Regions from separate parts of the Nitrospira defluvii genome, predicted to be linked through region 1. Evidence: riboswitches for the same ligand, from Rfam matches in the RefSeq annotation. Region 1 holds a riboswitch; the other holds the start of a gene.
What was found. Region 1 has a riboswitch for fluoride ahead of KJA79_RS16295 (hypothetical protein). Riboswitches for the same ligand answer to the same signal wherever they lie in the genome.
Positions count from the first base shown of each region.

Region 2: linked by a shared signal. The riboswitch ahead of KJA79_RS07035 (ATP-binding cassette domain-containing protein) and the one ahead of KJA79_RS16295 (hypothetical protein) in region 1 are both predicted to bind fluoride.

Region 1 is NZ_CAJNBJ010000017.1:252,319-255,711, forward strand. Features, by position in the region: gene KJA79_RS16290 (dynamin family protein) at 1-1,076, opposite strand, end outside; gene KJA79_RS16295 (hypothetical protein) at 1,135-1,578, opposite strand; fluoride riboswitch at 1,656-1,731, opposite strand; gene KJA79_RS16300 (universal stress protein) at 2,135-2,557, opposite strand; gene KJA79_RS16305 (cation:proton antiporter) at 2,580-3,393, opposite strand, start outside.
Region 2 is NZ_CAJNBJ010000001.1:1,444,455-1,447,847, reverse strand. Features, by position in the region: gene KJA79_RS07045 (hypothetical protein) at 1-548, shown strand, start outside; gene KJA79_RS07040 (sulfite exporter TauE/SafE family protein) at 704-1,435, shown strand; fluoride riboswitch at 1,534-1,608, shown strand; gene KJA79_RS07035 (ATP-binding cassette domain-containing protein) at 1,629-3,320, shown strand.

The DNA of each region.
Region 1 (3,393 bases):
TCGACCTCTTCCAGCAGACGTTGACGGTCACCTCTCAAGCGATCATGCAGGTATCCCTGCTCGCGGTTTATCTTCGCCAAATGGGCTTCAAACCGTTCGGCCCGACGCGCAAGGTCCTCGCGCGGCAATTCAAGGACCTTGCGGTGGAGATCCAAAGTAAAGCAAGCCTCCTGGATCAGGCGTACCCCCTTTCGCTGAATCGCGTCCTGCAGCGCTGCGCGCTTGTCGGTCAGGAGAAACTCTGCCAAAAAGGATTCGAGCTGACTCACTCCACTCTCAGCCTGCGGAAGTTGGGTATCTTCAAGGGTTGCCTCAAGGGCCTGCCGCGCGGAGAGGATAAAAATGCGCACCTCGCCCGAAAACCCAGCGTCATCCCGAATGGCCTGCTTCAAAAATGTCACGAGTTGTTGACGCTCCGACGGCGCAAGCAGGTCGGCCTTACTGAGGACAAAGATGACGCGGGTGGCAGACTCACGAACGGCCCGCAAAAATTGAACCTCAACCTCGGTGATGGGCGGATCGGGTGAGAGCACAAACAGCACGCCGTCGCAGGCAGGGAGCATGGCCCGAGCGGTGCGTGTGTTGTGCAGCACAGTGGACCCAATGCCAGGGGTATCCGTAATCTCTACACTTTGAGCAAGGAACGCGGCAGGATGGTCCACCTCCACGCGGGTGACACCTAATCGATTGGCGGGATTCCCCTGTTCGGTGACATATCGCATCAGGACTGCTTGCAGCTGCTCCAGCGAGCCGTCGTAGTCTTCGAAGCGGCCATCCAGATGATGGATCCGGATGCGTCGCTCAGGACCGTAGCGGATTGTGGTGGGAATGGCGGTGAGTGGGAGGATGCCCGTGGGCAAGAGCGGCTCATGCAATAACGCATTGAGGAGCGTGCTCTTCCCCCGCTTGAACTGGCCCAGCACCGCCAACCTGAAACGTCCTTCCCGAAGACGCTGACCGAGTTCGCCCGCCATGACAGCATATCCCGAGAAATCCGAACCCATATCGGCAAGGGTGCGCTCAAGCTCTGCGAGCTGGTCCTTCAACCAATTCTCAGATCGAATGGGTGGCGGCATGATTGCGAGCGAACGCTCCTCCTGGGGGACTCTCCTGTGAACGTCTTAAGCTCGGAGACTAGCCCTCTGACCCGGTAGCTTTGTCGTATTGCCCCTTCAGCAGCCTCAGCTTGTCCTGAACGCTCTCGCGCATCTCTTTCTGACTCCATTTGGCATCTCCCGGTGCCGAGTCTAATTTCGGGACTTCCCGTAGGATGTCATCTCGAGTCTGAACCAAATCCAGGATGGTCGCTCGACTATTGGGCTTATCTCGTAATTGCTCGATCAGGGCATCCACCTTGCCGATAATCTTTTCCACCTGGAATCGAAACTGCCTCGCATCATTCGGCAATGAGTCAACGGTCAAAGAATCAGCGGCAGAAGCTACACCGGTGCGCGGACGCAAAACTGACAAATCCACGTGCCACAGCAGGATCCAACCCAGTAACATTCCCGCCAGTATGGCCATGATTCGCTCTGTACCACTGATACCTTCATCTTCCCAGCTCTCTGTCCCGTTCATAAGCTCCTCACTTTCGTCGGAGGTGAACGTTCCTGGTCAGCCTTCGCTCTGGGATAAAAAAAACTCCTACAGCGGGTCTCGCCGTAGGAGTTATCAGTCGCTTCGTCTTCAGACGAGCGGCGCTTCGCGGTGAACTCCATCACCGATCTATCGCATGCTTTGATTCATACAACCCCATTAAAGCGGTGTCAATAAGGTGCATACAACCGATTGGCCTCTGTAAACGAATCCACGTTGCTTTCCCTCAATGAGCGGCTTCGCGTGGTGCAGGGCGTGGTATCAGAGAGAGACGACTACAGAGGGACAAGAGCGGTAGGCCGACCGGGGCTTGATCTGACCATCCACATCGCCACCACGAGGTCACCAATGGACGGATCTTCGGCCTTGGTTTATGGTGGCGGCCGAATCCAGCGCGATGGCGACATCTCGTTCCGGCCTGTAGCCTGATCGCGTCCACGATCTATTATCAAGCGTCCTCGTTACTCTTTAAGGTAGCCTCGAAAATCCACAATCTCCCGAGCCTGGATCCCTTGCTACGCCTCCTCATCACCGCTGCTTATTTCACAACAAGCACGCTGCAGGGCGCGAGTCGTATAAGATTTTGCGATGTGCCACCCCAAATGCGTCCGTAGATGTTCGAATGCCCTGTGAAGCCTATGACGAGCAAATCGAAGTCGTGGTCTTTCGCATATGTGACGATCGTTTCCACGGCGTGTCCCGGAATGACATGCGATGTGAGCCGGACATCCTGAGCGGCGGCTGCCGCATTGGCTTCGGCAATCACTTTTTGGAAAAATTCCTTGGCTTCCTCTTTGGCCTCGATCACTTCTCCCATCAGTGCAGCATAGTGCGGGAGATGTTCTTCCACGCAAATCTGGTGCAAATCTGCCTCATCGCGTTTCGCCATGTCGATTGCGGCGAGCAAAGCACCCCTAGCTCCGGAAGACCCGTCATTGGCCACGAGAATTGTTCGATACATTGGCAGCCTCCTTCATGGTTGGTCAGACGATCGGCATTTCTTGGGACAGCGAGGTGGGCTGAGTTTTGGCAGTCCCGTTGAAGCCCTCTTCAGTCGGCGTTAGGCCAGGGTCGAACCAACGCTCGGCGATGACGGTGGGGACGATGGCGCTCAAGATGACGACGGCCACCAGGACCGCATATTGCTCCTGGTTGATCACTCCGTGTGTCAGTCCGTAGAGCGCCGAGATCGTTCCGAACGTCAGGCCGGTGGACATCAATAGCGTCGTATAGAGCCCCTCACGTTTCCCGAATCGAAACGCATGGGCTAACGGCCAGACACCCACAAATTTTGTGGCGATCTTGACCCCGAGCAGGAGGACGATCAACAGCCAGGCGCCGAGAACGGCATGAGCATCTACCAGCGTTCCTGCTTTCAGGAAATAGAAGGGAGTCAGAATCGAAAATGCGATCACCCGCATCCGATGAATCACGGTGGGATAGCTGAGACAGAGGGGCGCCAAAGCCATACCGAGCAGATAGGCAGGAAGCACCGCTTCGCTCTGCGCGAGCGTCGCAAGGGCCCCCATGCCGCAGAGGATGACGAGGATGAATTTCAGGTCCGGTTCGCTGAGGCGAGTCCCGACCGCTGCGAAAAACCGCCGGGCAACGGAAGGCAATTGCCAGAGCAGCACACTCATGGCCAACACAAAAGCCAGCAACCACCAGTCATACCGCGCGAAGAGGAGTCCGAGCGCGAGCACTGTTCCGAGATCCGTGACAAAGCAGGCGGCCAGGATGACTTTGCCAAGATCGGTCCGGTTATACCCCCGTTCCAGCATCACGGCGTACACGACG
Region 2 (3,393 bases), on a different contig from region 1:
TCATCGTCCTCCTCTCAGGCTCCCCCCTTGGAGCTGAGGATCTCCCTCTCACGCGCAATGTGCCGATCCCGGACTTTCAGAACCGCACTGAGAACGCCAAACCTTACAATTTCGACGCCCCGCCCGAAGGCATGTTTCGCCGCATCGTGCTCGCCGAGGGATTCGATGAAGAACTGGGGTTTCAACGGACCCATGAAATCGTTCCCGTCGCCCCCACAGAGCAGTTCACCGCCGGATCGAAGCCGATTTTCATCGTGTTCGAACTGCACCAGCACTATCAATCGTTTCAAGTATTCGGGCGCTGCTATCCCGAGCCGGAAGCAGGAGCCGCGGGGCAACCGGTCGTGGCCGAAGACGCCATGTACATCGCCCTGGAAGACCAAACCGGCTACCTCACATTGCTCCCCGCGGAAGGCAGTTGGAAACCCGGTCGCTATAAAGTGGAAATCCACGCTGGCGAACAGATCAACGACATGAGCTTGATGGGCACCATGCGCTTCACCGTCTCCGCTCCGCCCGATCGCCCGGTTCCCTCCAAGCCACAATAACCCCGCAGGCATGCCGTTCCATCAACCGCCGATCACCTCCTCGACGCCATTTACACTGTTTGACCGGCGCTACGACCCTGCGCTATATCCGACAGCAACCGTAAGAGGCACAAGCCGGGCCGAGAAAAGCCCGCGCCGGATGGGACAGCGTCACCATGCACTGGGACATTCTCGCAACGATTCTCCTGACGGCCACCATTCAATCCCTCTTCGGCGTCGGCGTCCTCCTGTTCGGCACCCCGATTCTGCTGGTCTTGGGCTACGACTTCATCACCACCCTGACCACACTCCTGCCGATCTCGCTGGCCATCAACCTGCTCCAAGTCAGTAAGGACTATCGGCAGATTCATCTTCCGTTCTACCGGCAGATCCTCACCCTCTCGATTCCCTGCGTCATCCTCTGGCTTCTGCTGGTGACGACACGCAAACTGAACATCGGCGGCATCGTCGGGGTTTTTCTGATCGTGGCCGCCCTGAAAAGCGTATATCCGCCGTTTCAACGAGTCATCGAATCACTCGTACGGTATGAGCGTACGTACTTCGTGGTGATGGGCATGGTGCATGGCTTGACCAATCTGGGCGGCTCACTGCTGACGGCCATCATTCACAGCAAGCCATACGACAAAGACCAGACCCGCGCCACCACCGCGGTGTCCTACGGGACCTTTGCGCTCTTTCAACTCCTGACGCTCGGGCTCTCCCTTGGTCCTTCGACCATCGCCACCCCCACGACTGTCTTATACCTGGCCGCGGGCATCAGCATGTTCCTGGGCACCGACCTGCTGCTCTACAGCAAGATGAGCACGGATCGATACCGGACCACGTTCGCGGTATTTCTGTTTCTGTCGGGCACCGCGCTGATTTTCAAATCGCTCTTCCTGCGTTAGCCCCTCCACGGCCTCAGCGACAGGCTCAGCGAACCGAGAACCGTCGATTGTCTTGACGGCGGCAGGGATGCCGGTCTAGACTTCGCACTGTTCCTGACGAGTCCCAAGGTGATGGAGTTCACCGAGAACCGCCGACCGCCCTTCCGCGCCCGGCTGATAACTCCTACCAGCGCCCCACGCGGTAGGAGCCTCTTTGAGCGAACAGCCCACGACCAGCCCGGCCTATCCGCAATATCAACTGACCCGGGTCCTCCGCGACATCTTCACGCACTTGAGCCTCCTCCTGACGCTCGAACGGTCGATGCTCGGTATCATCGCCTCATACGCCGTCGCGATCGGATTCTTCCTTCTCTGCGTCCCCATCGCCGTCCAGGAATTGGTCAGCACCTTCTCCTTTGCCATGGAGCCGCGGATGATCTTTACGCTGACGATCTTCGTCGCCAGCTCGCTGACCGGGGTCGCCGCCTTCCGCGTGCTCCAGGCGCGCGCGGTCGAAACGCTCCAGCAGCGGATCTATACACGCATCGCCATCGCCTTCACGCGGCTGCTTCCTCGCTTGCGTGACGACACGTTCGCGCCGCAACAGGCCCATCGATTCATGGAGGCTGACTTACTCACCCGGGCGCTGGTTGCCATGGTGGCGGATCTGTTCAACGTCGCGGTGGTCGGCACCATCGGGGTGACCATGCTGATCCTGTTTCACCCCTACTTCACCCTCTACATTCTGGTCCTGATTCTGGGCTTTGTCGGACTGCTGACACTCTTCGGCCGCGGCGGCTTCTTCATCACCCTGGAGATGTCCCGACTGCACTACCAGATTTTCGGCTGGATTCAGAACATCGCACACAACCTCCCGCACCTTCGCGCGGCAGGCGACAGCCCCTATCTGCTGGAACGCACCGATGGCCTCACCCGCCTCTATGCCCGTATTCGACAACGCCGCTCGGATACCTTGACCGGAAGGCAGTACAAGGCCGCCGCTCTCTGGCAGGTGGTCGGCCACAGCGGACTCATCATTACCGCCGGACTTCTCGTCGTCGACGGCCAATTGACCGTGGGCCAATTCGCCGCCGCCGAGGTGCTGGTGGGGAATCTGCTGGTGAACATGGACACGTTGGCACGACGCATGGTGGCCATGTTTTTCGCCTTCGTCTCCTGCCGGGAAATCGCCGCCGTGTTTTCACTACCGACAGAAGAAGAGCAGGCCAAGGAGGATGTACCGGCGATGCAATTCGGGGTATCAGGTATTCGGCTGACCTGCCGGAACCTGTCCTATACCAGTCCGGATGGAAGCACGATGTTTCAGAACGTCTCGCTGGAGGTGTCACCAGGAGAAAAGGTCGCCATCCTCTGCAGCAGCAATCCCGCCAAGACCGCTCTCGCCAAAGTGCTGGCCGGGCTTCATCCCCCGACCACAGGCTTCGTCCGGTACAACGAAATGAATCTGGTCGAAGTGAAGCGGGATGCCATCAGCCGGGTACGCGGCCTCATCCTGGACTCTCATCCGACGTTGCTGGACGGCACGCTGGAGGACAACCTCACCCTCGGGCGACCGAGCATCGAATATGACGACCTCCAATGGGCCCTGCGCTTCGTGGAGTTGGATACCGACATCGACGCGATGCCGCAGGGGTTGCACACGCCGGTCTCCGGCCTGGAGGTTACCCTGTCCATCAGCCAGATTCTCCGTATTCTCGTGGCCCGCGCGATCGTGACACGGCCGCAGGTGCTGATTTTCGACGGGACCCTACACAACATGCTGCCCGCGACACGCACCCTGCTCCTGCGTCGGCTGTGCGCCAAGGACCAGCCATGGTCGGTCGTGTTCCTGTCAAACGATCCGACCTTCTCGGCCGACGTGGAGCGACGGATTATCATCGAATAGCCGTCTGGCCCGTCTCTCGGTGCGGGAACTGTTTGACCACTCCTCCGCCCCTTCTGTAAAATGGCTCCGATGT